DNA from 4 places in the Paenibacillus sp. FSL E2-0201 genome. Region 3 is predicted to be linked to each of the others. Evidence: riboswitches for the same ligand, from Rfam matches in the RefSeq annotation. Region 3 holds a riboswitch; each other region holds the start of a gene.

Region 1 (3,638 bases), 450 kb from region 3:
TAACAACATAGAACTGAGCGCATAGATATCATTCGTATTCTTTTGAACACACTCTGCAAATATAGTTCTACGGGGCGATCCGGCAGGTAAGGGGTCAGGCATGATAAACACGATCCTTTCAGAATGGGTTATGGGATGAACCTATAATATAGAAAAGTAAGAAATGGATTTGTTGATAAGCTCGGCGGTATCAGGTTCTGGATAACTATGCTTTTGAAGCGCAATACTGGATACGGACTTAGATGGTTTATAGTATAGCCGCCCCCCTCTGGAATCTCTTCCACCGGCAACAGCTCTGTACAGACGACCTTGCTCAATATGATCTGCCAATGATTTACCCTGCAGCTTGGCTTTTAAATCCTGTAAAGCATCTTGCACTAGCTCAAACTGAGTCTGATCCCACTCTGAACCATGGGTACGTACTTTATCTATCGCTTCCTCAAGCCGGCAGTGGTATATCATTCTGAGAAAAGAACTCCATTTAATAAGGTCGAAGGTATTAGTATTGGCTGAGATAAGACATGCCCCCCAGCTGCTACCCCCTTTACAGGTAAGTTTCAGGATGCCATACCGGCTGCCTGGATCAGCCTCCATTCCATAGTGAATAGGCTCAGGTGAATCAAAGACGAATACTTCAATGCGAGATAGTCTTCGCTGGTCCATGACAAGTTTCTCCTCCCTAGGGTTCCAAAAGCTTAAGCTCAACATGGTGAGTAAGGTTAGCCTTCTCTATACAGGCGAGCATTTCAGCTTCGTTCTCACAGACTGCGGCATGCTCCAGCCATAGTCGGAATTTCTGTTTACGTATAATGGATAAATGTAAGGGGAAGGTGCTGCGGGATCTCATTACGTACCAACCAATAGCAACGTCCTTCCAAGGTTTCTTAAAGGGGGCGAGCCACGGAAAACATTGGTGTGCGGACCAATCCTGCAGCTGCTGCTTTTCTCTGATACTTTTATATATTTCGTATATAATTCTTCGGTCCATACAGTACTCACAAGTAGAAGGGCTGCTGAAATGGCGCAAGGATTCAATTTGGTTCTGACCAAATGCATAGCCGACAATAGTTCTGTGATGATCCTCTTCGAACCATAACGCTCCAAAGCAAACATAATTTAGACTTATCGGCTCAAGCAGCCCTTGCTGAATTCCCCAATAATAGTGTTTCATTCCTTTCACCCCGTCCAGCATGCTATTACCCGGGTAGGTTCAGGTAACGCAAAAACCGCAGCAAGAGGAGGACCTCTGCTGCGGTTTTGGAATACAGGCATACACACCTGTGCCAAAGCGTGGCGGATCAAGGGTCTCTCTCTTTACGCTTACGAGGTTAGCTGTCGGATTCGGACGGTGAGAGTCGCCCTACCTATGTGAGACTTGAACAGTCTCCTTCGGATTCACCCCAAGTAGGCCATGTGGCCCGATGGTTCCCCCGTTCCCTGCAAATACAGGAACTCAGCGTTGATTGTATTTCGTGAAATAGATTCAATCCGAATCATACTCTTTTCAAGGTGTTTCTGTAAAAGCAGAAAGTGTTCTTTTGAGCGCAATTTGAACCGTATCCTACCAACTGCGACGAAAAATCCTGCCAAATAGGTATTTATTGCGTGTTATCGAGCTTCTTCCTCGTTTAATCTCGACTTCTCGTTTCCTTTCCTATATAGGCGATTTTTGGTGATTTCTCCAGCTGTGGTGAATAAAATCACAGAGTCCGTCCGCTTTTCGCTAATTGATTCAAATTCGAGTAAACAAGAGATATAGAGAGATTGAATATCAAGTAAGCGCTATCCAATGCGAAAATAGTTTTTAATTTGCATTATTTTGGCATCAATCACGTTTTACAATACTTCCTGCATAAGGGTATGATTACTCCTGTTTCAACAACAATCGAATATTTGATCCGCTTAATTTCCGGTAAGGAAAGCGGGGGAACCAACAATCGGCAGACGATGTGAGAGTCGGAAGCCGGTTATGGGGTGAATCCTGTAGAGGATGCGAGTGAGCTCGCATCCTCTACAGGTAGGGCGACTCTCACCGCCCGAATCCGACAGCTAACCTCGTAAGCGTATGGAGAGAGGATGAGTGCAATGTGACCGCTAGCGAGCCACAGAGGAGAATCCTTTGTGGCTTTTTGCTGTGCTTTTTTAAGCAAAGCATTTATGGAAAACCTCAGGAAGAGGTCGTTATATTCATCATTAGCGGTAGCTTTTCTTTCAAGACCAGGGTGATCAAGCTCTGATCTTACAAGCAAAGCATTTGAGGAGAATAAGAGATGACAGATCAGAATGAATATGTACTGGTATGTGCGCCAACGAAGGCAGGAGAACATTTTATTAAGCTTCTAAAATTTAGAGGCATTAAGATGGCGGGATTGACCAACAACTTGCCTGAGAAGTCCCTACTTGAAGAGATGGGGATTGAGAAAGTCGTTCTAGTAGATACCCGCCATCAGAATACTTGGTTTCGCCCGCCGTTCCCGGTAGGCCGGGTATATCTGTTCGAGAGCAGCTTTACGTTATGCTGCCGCTACATTCAGATGTGCCGCACCTGGACGACGCAGCCGATTTTTGTGATCACAAGCTCAATAAATCCTAGATTGGTCTATAAAAGACTTGGTGCAAGTTATGTAATCTATTCCCACAGTGGAGATGCTGATTTTCTGATCGATAAATCACCTCATCAAGGATAAAAGAAGGAGTGCGGGAGATATGATGGATCTGTATATGGTGGCTTCGTTAGCTGTAATTTACGGGTTGTTTTATGGATTTATGCGCTGGTGCGCAGGTGTAGTTGAGGATACAGGGAGGGATAAGCTGTGATTCTAGTCATCGCTGTTACCCTACTGCTGTTTTTATATCTTGTTTACGCATTGATTCATCCGGAGAAATTTTAAGGAGGGGCATTCATGGGCATTTTGCAAATCGTAGCTGTAATCGTCATTCTCATCTTGCTGGTTAAGCCGATGGGCACGTATTTATATCATGTATTTTCTAATGAACCCAATCGTACGGATCGATGGTTTGGAGGCGTGGAAAAAGGGATTTATAAGCTGATCGGACTGAAAAAACGGGAAGGTATGTCCTGGAAAAAGTATGCGCTCAGCTTTGTTTTAACGAATATCGTACTGGTTACTTTCAGCTATATCTTTCTTCGATTGCAGCGGGGTTTACCGCTAAATCCGAATGGAATTGCGGATATGGAACAGACGCTTTCGTTCAATACGGTGATCAGCTTTATGACTAATACAAACCTGCAGCATTACAGCGGGGAGACGGGACTTTCGTATTTTTCACAAATGGCTGTCATCACGATGATGATGTTCACGTCTGCAGCGAGCGGATTTTCAGTTGCGGTTGCTTTTGTCAGAGGGATCACAGGACGCAAATCAGTCGGGAACTTCTTCGAGGATTTCGTCAAAGCACATATTCGTGTGTTCATTCCGCTGGCTCTGCTGGTTTCATTGGTACTGGTAGGATTACATGTGCCGCAAACCCTCAAGCCATCACTTGAAGTCACTACACTAGAGGGGCAAACGCAACAGATTGCTATCGGTCCAGTAGCTTCTCTGGAATCGATCAAGCATTTGGGCACGAACGGAGGCGGCTTCTTCGGGGCCAATTCATCGCATCCTTTTGAGAAT
Region 2 (3,638 bases), 1.1 Mb from region 3:
CTTGGGATGTTGTGAATGAAGTTATTGCCGATGAAGGAGAAGAGCTTCTTCGCCATTCGAAGTGGCTCGACATTGTTGGCCCGGATTTTATAGCTAAAGCGTTTGAATTCGCCCATGAAGCTGATCCTAAGGCATTATTATTCTACAATGACTATAATGAATCCCATCCCTTAAAGCGTGACAAAATCTATGAACTGGTGAAGTCGCTATTGGATCAAGAGGTGCCGATCCATGGCGTCGGATTGCAGGCACACTGGAATCTATACGATCCGAATCTTGATGATATTCGTGCTGCGATTGAGAAATATGCCTCGTTAGGACTGCAGCTTCAATTGACTGAGCTGGATGTATCCATGTTCCGTTTTGAAGACAAACGAATGGACTTAAAGACAGTACCTGCTGATCTGCTCGAACTTCAAGCAGATCGATATGAAGCGATGTTCGCACTGCTGAGAGAATACCGCGACGTGATTAGTTCAGTCACGTTCTGGGGAGCAGCGGATGACTATACCTGGCTAGATGATTTCCCTGTTCGTGGCCGGAAGAACTGGCCCTTCTTATTCGATGAAGAGCATCATCCGAAGCCAGCCTTTCACCGTATTATCGGCTCTGCCCCAAAATTATAGAGCGGGTAAGCTGCTCAAGTAGTAAATAACCCGTCCTTATATTGAATAAGGGCGGGTTTTTTATTTGCTTGTAGATCAGAAGAATGAAACTCAAAGGGAGGGTTACGGTGAATATTACGATAAGAACAATACTGGAAGATTTAAGGGGAACTGAGGAACAGATAGATGGGACTGTAGATACACTTAGGCCAGGAAATCCAAAAACGGTGGTTACAGGGATAGTTACAGCATTTTGCGCTACGCAATATGTTGTGGAACGAGCAATGGCTCTGAACGCCAATTTGCTGATCACACATGAAGGTGTGTATTACAGTCACCATGAGACGAGTGAGTGGTTAGAGGATGACGCTGTTTATCGCACGAAACTGAGTTTGATCAAACGTTCTGAAATGGCTATTTTTCGTTATCATGATTATTGGCATCGTTATAAACCGGATGGGATCATGGTGGGCTTGCTGCGAGAGCTTGAGTGGTCAGCTTATGTGGATGAGCAGCAACCCGCTACTACAATCCTAACGATTCCTGCGATGACAGTAAGTGAAGCGGCTCAGTACATAAAAAGAAAACTAGGAATCCCCTATGTACGTGTTGCCGGTGACCTATCCCAGGTATGCAGACATGTGGGGATATCAGTGGGTTACAGAGGAGGCGGGACAATGGCTATCCCTCTTTTTAATCAGCACAATCTTGATTTACTGATTGCTGGCGAAGGGCCAGAATGGGAAACTCCGGAATATGTGAGGGATGCAGTACATCAAGGTAGATCGAATGCGCTGATTATGTTAGGTCATGCGGAGAGTGAAGCCCCGGGAATGAAATATTTAGCTGAAGTTTTGGCAGAAAAATATCCAATGATTCCTACTTATTTTATTGCAGAACAACCGATCTATCAGCTGCTTTAATCCTTATAAATCGAAATGAAGAATAAATTTGCATATTATGGAGAAAATGATTGGAAACCAGGTCACTGAGAAAGGAGTGTTTCAATGGAAATTCCTTTGGAGGCTGATGAAGTGTTAAGTCGTATCAAAAAGCTTCAAACTGACGGAAGCTCGATCAGCAAAAAACAAGTGAAGCAAAGCGATCCTGATCTTATGAGAAGTGCGCTGTTCTTTTTTCCGAGCTGGGAGCATGCATTGAAAAACGCCGATCTGTTGTAGCCGAATGATTGTATAAAGAAGCCGAGTGGTTCAGGGATTGATCTCTGATGACCGCTCGACTTTTTCTTAATAAACCGAGTAAACAAGAGCAATAGAAAGAGAAAACGAAGAGTATGCTCAATATGAAATGAAAAGCATGGCTTTCATCATTATTTTGCCCAGGGCTCAACTTTACAAGAAACCTTACACGGAGTATGATTCATCACATAACTGACAATTACATAAGAAGTCCGCTTAATTTCCGTTAAGGAAAGCGGGGGAACCAACAACTGGAAATCGATATGACAGTCGGTACTAGTTATGGGGTGAATCCTGTTACAGATGCTTAATAGTGCATCCATACAGGTAGGGCAACTCTCACTGCCCGAATCCGACAGCTAACCTCGTAAGCGTATGGAGAGAGGATGAATGGCGTATTTGATGATGAATAGCCACAGAGAATCCCTCTGTGGTTTTTTGCTGCGTTTATAAGCACATATAGATATAGAACTTACCTGTGAAAGAGGTGTTAATTTTGCCTATTGCTAAACTGAATGGAACTTCGCTCTATTACGAAATCATTGGAACAGGGACTCCGGTTGTGTTTATCCATGGACATGGATTAACACATAGCATGTTTAAACCACAATTAGAGTATTTTTCTGATAAATATAAAGTGATTCTGTGCGATTTACGGGGGAATGGCAAATCAGGTGAATTGCTGCAGGCTCCAAACGAGATTATTGAAACGCAATGCCTAGATATAATTATGCTATTGAATGATTTGGGCATTCGTGAGGCGGTTTTTGTCGGGAGCGCCTATGGGGGGCTCGTCGTTCAACATATTGCGAAACAATACCCGGAACGGGTAAAGGCGATTGTTGTCGCGGATAGCTTTTGTAGAAGTCATGCATCAACAATAGTAGGTAAAATTCAGCTTATGGCTGCATATTGTAGTTGGTTAATGTATTACGCTCCTAGCGAGCTTGTACTGCCTTCGATTCGTATGATGTATCGCGAACGCTGGAACCTGGCCTATAACGAGATTAGAAGAGGACTTCTCGACAAACGTCCACGGGAATTGTATCGTCAAAGGCTGGCTACGAGTCATGTAGATTACACTAGATGCTTAAAGTCTTTTAAACGTCCCGCGTTATGTATAGTCGGTGACTTTAGTGAATTTGGTGTCAACTGTATGAAGGATATGGTGTCTCAGCTGCCGCATGCTCAGTTAGCGATCATTCCTAACGCATTAGATCCTAGTAATCTGTGTCAGCCGGAGAAATTTAATGCTATTCTTCAGCGTTTTTTGGAGAAACATCAGGATGCTCAGCAGATCAGTTAATCCTAGTAGAGAAAGCACCTTAGATTGCAAAAACCTCTTCAGAGTTTTAATGATCGGCTAACGTTTAAGCAAGAAATGAGGGCGTTCCATAGCTGGGAGTATGAACTGGCTGTGGGACGTTCTTTTGTATAGTATTATAGGGAAAACCTCCCTAAAGTACAGAGTATCGAACTAAAGGCTGGCTCAAAGTAGCGAAATCTACGAATGAGCCAGCCTTTAGCATACTATTAATCGAAAGAATACCACCCGTAGCACCTTCTCAAAGAACAGAATAATGAAATCCAATCGGTAGCTTTGCATTTTGTACATTGCTGTCTACTGATGTAAGATTAAAGGTATTCGATATTAACTATCTAAAGGAGCTGAGTCATGATGTCTCAAGCCGAAACTATAAAATTGACTTCATTATCTTCAAAAGGAGGCTGCGGCTGCAAAATCGGTCCCGCCGATCTCATGCAGGTTATTCGCAGTCTGCCACCAACCGTTCCTAACCCGGATCTACTTGTAGGTTTGGATACTAGTGATGAT
Region 3 (3,638 bases):
GAGTGTAATCCCAGTTGCAAATCTCTTCCGCGTGACTGGTCTCCATAGGTGCTACATGAAAAGTAACGGAGGGATTTATCATAAGGTCAAAGACCTCCTTTCACGGGGGGGACTTTAAAATATAAGAAAGTATAAGTTTCACACAATACTATATGTATTATATACAAAAAGAGGGATGGTCGACTCAGAAACTTTATGAGGATTAATGTTTTACAAATTTTGAGAGGGGTAAATATTAAATAAGACAAAAAAACAAGCTCTTCCCCAAGAAGCAACATCTTGGAAAAGAGCCTATGTACGATTTACTTATTGAACATCATCATTATCTTCTGTCTCAGAAGCAACAGAATGATAAGCATCTGTGCTCATAATCCGTTTAGCACCGATGTAGCGTTTCACGTAGTAACTATCACTCAGGGAGCTAATCGTTACACCGCGTGAGGAAGATGCGTGTGCAAACTTGCCTTCACCGACATAAATACCGACATGGGAGACACCCTTACCACTTGTATTAAAGAATACAAGATCTCCAGATCTTAAATCATCTTGGGAGATAGCAGTACCCATTTGATACTGGGAACCTGATTGGTGTGGTAGATTGATACCGATTTTATCAAATACATACATTGTAAATCCGGAGCAATCAAATCCATTTGTGGAGATGCCGCCGGATACGTACTTAGTTCCGATGGTCTTGTCGATCACTTTATCCATTTTGGAATCCGCGAAAGCGCTTCCTGCTCCGATGGTGAAAATAATGGAAAAGCTAAGTACTGCTGCTGCTAGCTTCTTCTTCAAAAGTTTATACCCCTTCCGGATGCCTACGAGGTTAGCTTAAGGGTTCGGTTGAAGGTCCCCTATGACCCCTCTAAAAATGGAGGTCAATTCACCCAAAGTTGGTTCCCCCGTTTTCCTAATAGTTAGGAAACTCGGCTGATACTGTTGATTAGGAATAGCTTGTAATCAATACATGACAAAACCTTTGTAAATAACAACTTAATGATTACAAAAATGTTACTAAAATCTTACTGCAGTTATTGTAACAAACAGAGTGCCGCTTGGCAATCGTTTTTAACATAATCATGCAGAAAAATTCGTTTTTTTAAAGACAAAATGCATATGTAAGCGATAATATTAAACTAATTTTTATATTTATTGAAATTTTTATCAAATAAAAGTGTTTAAAGTCCGTTCTAGTGGTGTAAAGAATAGAATAAGGCAAAAGAAAACCTGGATTCGATTAAGTCAATAATCAAACCCAGGTCTATATAATGTAATTGTGAGGTTATAGTTGTGGGGAAGTATTAATCGTAGGCTACAGCTTGATATGAGGAAGTACTCATTACTCTTTTAGCACCAACGTAGCGATTGGCCCAGTAGGACTGGCTAAGTGAAGTGATGGTCACGCCATATGAAGATGATGATTGTGCGAATTTTCCGTTTCCAACATAAATGCCGACATGGGATACGCCGTTGCCCAATGTGTTAAAGAAAACTAGGTCACCTGAACGCAATTTGCTTTTGGCTACAGGAGTTCCGACACTATATTGAGCTTTTGAAGTACGGGGCAAAGAAAGACCCACCTTCTTGAATACATACGTAGTAAATCCAGAACAGTCAAACCCGGCAGTACTAGTGCCTCCGGTTTTATAGGCAACTCCAATAGTCTTTGAAATAACACTGTCCATCTTAGAGTCTGCAAAGGCACTTCCTCCACCAATAGAGAACGCCATTACAAGTCCTAGCGCCGCAGCGACGCATGCTTTTCTTAAATTCTTCAAAAAAATTGTACCCCTTCCAATGCCTGTGAGGTTAGCTTAAGGGTTCGGTAGAAGGTTCCCCTATGATCACTGCAAAGCGAGATCAATTCACCCAAAATATGGTTCCCCCACTTCCCGGTGCAAGGAATTCGGCGTTTTATGCACCAGATAGTGACTTATCGACAAGACTACGACAAATACATGAAGTTATGTAGAAATCGTTTCAAATGATTACAAACTTGTTACCAATGGAACAGGACTTATTGTAACAAAGTCTTTACGATTTTGCAAATCCTCATAATTTGTCTATAACGCGAAAGAGTCCCAGCTCCTGATTCAGGAACCGGGACTCTTATATTATGTGCTGTAAGCCTTTAAATTATTGTGGAAATGCTTTACTGCGCCATAGATGATATTGAGCTGAAATCCCCCACATTTTGAAGAGTGTTGAGGGCAGTGATGAAAGTTGACGAATAAGAAGTGCTGGTAGGCCAGGACAGAAGATACCCGTTAGTCCGCACACTAGCAAAAGGACTAGGCCTGCTGCGCCAAGTATGATTGAAATGCCTATTGCTGGAATCAGCGACTTCAAACAAATGAATAGGGAGGAGAACATCCCCGTGCCGCTGGTATAACCAAACTGCATATATAGAAGGAACAGGCGCACGATAAAGATGTATATAAGCCATGCCAATACGTATGGAACTAGATGAAGCAACAAAGAGTAGTCTAGAAAGGAGGACAAGAATAGCCCGTACATTTTTGGAGCAAGCCAGTATAACGGAAGTAGAGCCAGTACCCATTCGATTAAACTAAAGATAAACACTGGCAATCCATAAAGCTTCATGCCGGGAAAAAAGAACAGGCCACGCTCTCCTTTTCGCTCCTGATGGAGTTCATGCAGTAATCCTGCCCTTATGAAGGGGGAGAGTAGCAGTCGCAAGATAACAAGCCCTAGGAACATCCATAACCAAGTACGTATCGCAGGATCTGTGTTCAAGCTGAACTGCCCTTCGACGTAATAGAGTAGTCTGCCCATTCCGCTGCCTCCAGCGTCTTTATCTGGATAGCGTATTAGAATTGGAACGATAGCAGACCGGATGAAGCCGTACATAAAGTAGCCCCAGAGCAGTCGATAGATGAAGAGCAGAATCAGAATATAAAATTGCTCCTTCATGCTTTGCCAGCCGCGGGTTATCGATGTTCTCACAATCATTCACCTCACCAGACAAGAGTTCCGAGCACGGTTTCAACTAGTTTAGTTACACTTAATGTCCAGCGGGAGAGCGTTTTAGGCTCTATTTCCGCCAGTCTGAAGTTATTAAGATGTTTGTTTTCTAAAAGAACGGTATGCTCAGGATCAATCTCAGCAGAGAGGAGAAGTTTATCGCTTAACAGCTGAAACGTAGTCTCTGCTCCTTCACCGTTCCAGACCCGCTCTGCCGCAGAACCGTCAGCGAATGTGAATTTAATGGGAACGTCAACGTAATGACTCCCTTTGTTTGTAATTTTCACTATGGATTCGTAGCTCTGAGCCTCGCTGCTGCCATTCTTTTTAATCGTAATCGTATCTACTGAGAAATCAGGAGCACCGCCACCATAAACATAATCCTCGAAATAAGGCTGCCACGATTTTTTGGTTACCTTCTCAACGACTTTTTGAAAATCAGATGTAGTGGGATGCTGGAAACGGAATTTACGTGCGTAAGTAGACATGATACTGTTCATTGCTTTAGCGCCTACTTGGCGTTCAATATCCTTAAGTACTAGCTTTCCGCGAATATATACATTTCGGCTATACGATTCTGCCCCGTCATATTTCCATGTCTCTAAGTTCAGCGGCTCTGATTTGGTCACCAGGCTAGATTGCAGAGGGAG
Region 4 (3,638 bases), 1.2 Mb from region 3:
CAGCGTAGTGATCAGGCAAGCGATGAACGTGCTCCGGAACACCTTTTTCAACATAGGGATTCCGAAAAAACGATAAATAGCTTCCTCGGATAACCCGGCGAGCCATGCAACGATAGGCAGCAGCCAAGCATATCTCATGTTGTAAGGAGATTGAGTAGCGTCAGTAGTGGACCAGTTCTGCAAAGTCAATGATAATACGATGAACATAAGGGTCTGTACCCCTAGTAGCACGAATGCCCAGATGTATCCAGCCCGGATACTATCCAGCACGTATTTACCATAGCCAGGCTCTTTAGCACGAGGCCATGGGTTCATCCACTCTTCTTTTTTCCAAAGGCCGTCCCCTCCAACTAAAGAGAAATAGAGCAGGGAGGACATTAGCAGGCTATATAAGGCATAAATGATGAACATAATGACGGAAGTGATCTGAGCCTCGAGTCCTTCGCCCGAAGATTCAGGAAGCATATTATAGGTGCTGATCATCATGATTACAAAATAAGCCGAGCTTAGGAAAATTCCGCGCTTAAAGGAGGTATGTTCTTTTCTAAGTATGCTGTAGATGAGTGCCAAAATTCCTAAAGCTAAGGTAGGCAGACCGTAACCGAATAGAGTAAGCTTTTCCGCGAGAGAGGTCTGGTCCTTCACGTAGGAGGTATGCCAAGCTGGAGCAGTAAATCCGGCTTTAAAGCTGGATACCTGTTCGTCAGCGAAATCGAAATAATAGTGAAGCAAGGATTCGCCGATCTGAACGGAACGGTCAGTATACACGAGCCCATAGTTTCCTGCATTCGATTCAATTTGCAGCTTGGCGGGATTCACATCCCATTCCTGAAGCCAGGGGCGGGCAAGATTTTCTTTTTGTGCCAAAGACAAGTCAGCACCCTTGTCCTCTTCTTTTGCGCCAGTGGTTACATTGCTTGGCAATTCTGCAGATGATCCTTCTGCTCCTTGTGTGAAGGCGACAACTGCGCCAGTATACATATTGAGGTCAACGGAGATCAGTGGCTCTTGTTCCGCTGAAGGACTAAGTGTTACACGAAAGATGTCAAAAGGATATCGTTGATCCAATTTCTTTTTTGTATAGTCCTCCAAAAGCTTCTCGCGGGACATATAACCGTAAAAGGAAGAATCCGTTTCATAAAGTACATTCCACTGATCGTTTGGTGCTTTGGTATAGTTTAACTTTTGTTCCGCAAATGATATCGCTTTGTCGCGGGCTTCCGCCTTACTGATGACGGTAGTATCTTCCCCGGCAGGGCTATTTAGCACCGAGGGGGCAATCTGAAACATAATAAATAGAATAAGACCGATAATGCCCGAGATGATGAGCCTCTTGGAGAGGGCACGTTGCTGTAAGGGCTGGCCAACGGGATTCATGTAACGCCTCCTTGTAAACTGACAATGTTATGTTCCATTATAGTATTAGTGCCATGTTAGTTACAAAAATCATCGTATATTTTTTTTATGGGTAATAGAGATATTATAGAATAGGAAACTGAATATATACCATGAATTTAAAGTGATCATTTCTTCATTTTTCATGAAAAACGATGCAATTGCAGGGAAAACACGGAAAAGTGATGAGAAAAGGCACTCCTTCTGGTACATCCTCTCCAAACCGCATTTTTCATATGAATCACCATTAATTGTGTCTTTGTGATTTATCGAAATAACAGATATAATTTGTATGCAATTGTATATAGCCGAATTTCAGGTGAAAACGGGGGAACCATAAGAAGTAATGAAAAGATGAGTATACGCCGTAAAAGGTGACTTTATTCATCAGGGGTGAATTTCGTTCTAGGAACGAATAGGGCAGCCTGCACAGTCCGAATCCGTCAGCTAACCTCGTAGGCTAATTTACTGCAGGAACCAAGGGTAGCATTGGTTTTCCAGTGCTTTTTTTGTTGGAATTCTTTAAATTAAGATAAGAGGGTGAGCATAGTGGCTTCACAGTTTCGCAGAGTTTCTGAATCAAAGTTTCTGAAGCTCTCTCCGCCTCAGATTATGGTGCTCGGTTTTGCATCGATTATTCTGATAGGCGCCTTGCTGCTTATGCTTCCCATTTCGAGTACTAGTAAGAATGCAGTGAGTTTTATTGATGCGTTGTTTACTGCTACATCGGCAACCTGTGTGACAGGACTCGTGGTACTGGACACCGGGACGACATTCACCATTTTTGGGAAAACCGTGATTATGGTGCTTATCCAGGTTGGCGGCTTAGGTTTTATGACAATGGCCACCTTATTTGCCATGATGATGAAACGCAAAATCTCTTTGCGGGACAGGTTAATCCTGCAGGAAGCCATGAACCAAGGTTCTATGGAGGGGATTGTTCGACTGATCCGAAGAGTACTTATTTATTCATTAGTCATTGAGGGTTGTGCAGCGGTGCTGCTGTCCATACGTTGGGCGTTTGATATGCCGCTGGGAAAGGCCATTTATTTTGGAATATTTCATGCAGTGTCCATGTTTAATAATGCTGGATTTGATATTTTTGGGGATTTTCGGAGTTTAACCGACTATGTATATGACCCGCTAGTGAATATTGTGGTGATGTTTCTGATTGTCTCCGGCGGTATTGGTTTTATTGTCATGTCTGATCTGGTGGAGTTTCGTGTAAAACGTAAATTGTCTTTGCATAGCAAAGTTGTACTCTCTACCACGGCTGGGCTTATTGTTATTGGTGCTTTGGTTATTTTTATATTTGAATTTACGAATCAGCGCACACTGGGTGATCTGAATCTCGGCGGCAAAATATTATCCGCATTCTTTCAGTCTGTATCGCCCCGAACCGCTGGTGCCAACACGGTGGATATTGCCGGACTGCGGCAAGCCTCACAGTTCTTTATGGTTATCCTTATGTTTATTGGAGCATCACCGGGTTCAACAGGCGGTGGGGTCAAGACTACGACCTTTACGATTATGATTGGTGCAGTAATCGCGATGCTTCGCGGGCGTGAAGATGTTGTGCTGTTCCGTTATCGATTGGCGCAGGAGCGTATCTATAAAGCGTTGACGTTAACTTTACTGGCTTTACTATTGGTCCTCTCTGTGTCGATGTTACTGTCCACAACAGAGGATAGTAATTTCTTAGCAATACTATTTGAGACGACCTCAGCCTTTGCAACGGTTGGACTAAGTATGGGGCTGACACCTGAACTGTCTGTTATCGGCAAGATTCTGATTTGTCTGACGATGTTTGCGGGTCGGCTGGGTCCATTAACGTTAGTGTATGCGCTTGGACCAAAGCAGGGAAAACCATTGTATAAGCACCCAGAAGGTAAAATAATTATTGGATAGGAGTTAATCCGAAATGAAAGCACAGCAATTTGTAGTAATCGGCTTAGGCCGCTTCGGTTCAAGTCTCGCGCTTGAGCTGATGGAAATGGGCTACGAGGTGCTCGGCATCGATCACCAAGAGGAGCGCGTGGAGGATATGAGCGATCATCTGACGCATGCGGTAGTGGCTGATGCTACAGATGAAGGAATTATGCGCTCGCTCGGCGTACGGAACTTTGACTGTGGGATTGTAGCGATCGGCGACAATATGGAGCGAAGTATTCTGGCGGCTATTTTGTTAAAAGAGATTGGAGTGAAGCAAGTTGTAGCCAAGGCGATCTCGATTCTTCATGGTC

Evidence for each region. A riboswitch is a leader RNA that binds a small molecule or an ion and turns the genes downstream of it on or off. The one in region 3 is predicted to bind cyclic di-AMP.
Region 1: another riboswitch for cyclic di-AMP. It lies ahead of NSU15_RS02575 (hypothetical protein); the one in region 3 lies ahead of NSU15_RS00545 (C40 family peptidase).
Region 2: another riboswitch for cyclic di-AMP. It lies ahead of NSU15_RS25930 (alpha/beta hydrolase); the one in region 3 lies ahead of NSU15_RS00545 (C40 family peptidase).
Region 4: another riboswitch for cyclic di-AMP. It lies ahead of NSU15_RS25470 (TrkH family potassium uptake protein); the one in region 3 lies ahead of NSU15_RS00545 (C40 family peptidase).

The regions. Positions count from the first base shown of each region.
Region 1 is NZ_CP150154.1:561,982-565,619, forward strand. It holds gene NSU15_RS02560 (hypothetical protein) at 1-102, opposite strand, end outside; gene NSU15_RS02565 (hypothetical protein) at 142-663, opposite strand; gene NSU15_RS02570 (hypothetical protein) at 680-1,171, opposite strand; cyclic di-AMP (ydaO/yuaA leader) riboswitch at 1,304-1,469, opposite strand; cyclic di-AMP (ydaO/yuaA leader) riboswitch at 1,890-2,080, shown strand; gene NSU15_RS02575 (hypothetical protein) at 2,271-2,687, shown strand; gene kdpA (potassium-transporting ATPase subunit KdpA) at 2,904-3,638, shown strand, end outside.
Region 2 is NZ_CP150154.1:5,771,119-5,774,756, reverse strand. It holds gene NSU15_RS25945 (endo-1,4-beta-xylanase) at 1-626, shown strand, start outside; gene NSU15_RS25940 (Nif3-like dinuclear metal center hexameric protein) at 734-1,528, shown strand; gene NSU15_RS25935 (hypothetical protein) at 1,613-1,786, shown strand; cyclic di-AMP (ydaO/yuaA leader) riboswitch at 2,008-2,194, shown strand; gene NSU15_RS25930 (alpha/beta hydrolase) at 2,301-3,110, shown strand; gene selD (selenide, water dikinase SelD) at 3,483-3,638, shown strand, end outside.
Region 3 is NZ_CP150154.1:113,456-117,093, forward strand. It holds gene NSU15_RS00535 (GNAT family N-acetyltransferase) at 1-82, opposite strand, end outside; gene NSU15_RS00540 (C40 family peptidase) at 307-798, opposite strand; cyclic di-AMP (ydaO/yuaA leader) riboswitch at 804-945, opposite strand; gene NSU15_RS00545 (C40 family peptidase) at 1,305-1,733, opposite strand; cyclic di-AMP (ydaO/yuaA leader) riboswitch at 1,787-1,925, opposite strand; gene NSU15_RS00550 (hypothetical protein) at 2,140-2,937, opposite strand; gene NSU15_RS00555 (M1 family metallopeptidase) at 2,982-3,638, opposite strand, start outside.
Region 4 is NZ_CP150154.1:5,664,117-5,667,754, reverse strand. It holds gene NSU15_RS25475 (CPBP family intramembrane glutamic endopeptidase) at 1-1,377, opposite strand, end outside; cyclic di-AMP (ydaO/yuaA leader) riboswitch at 1,692-1,871, shown strand; gene NSU15_RS25470 (TrkH family potassium uptake protein) at 2,008-3,303, shown strand; gene NSU15_RS25465 (TrkA family potassium uptake protein) at 3,317-3,638, shown strand, end outside.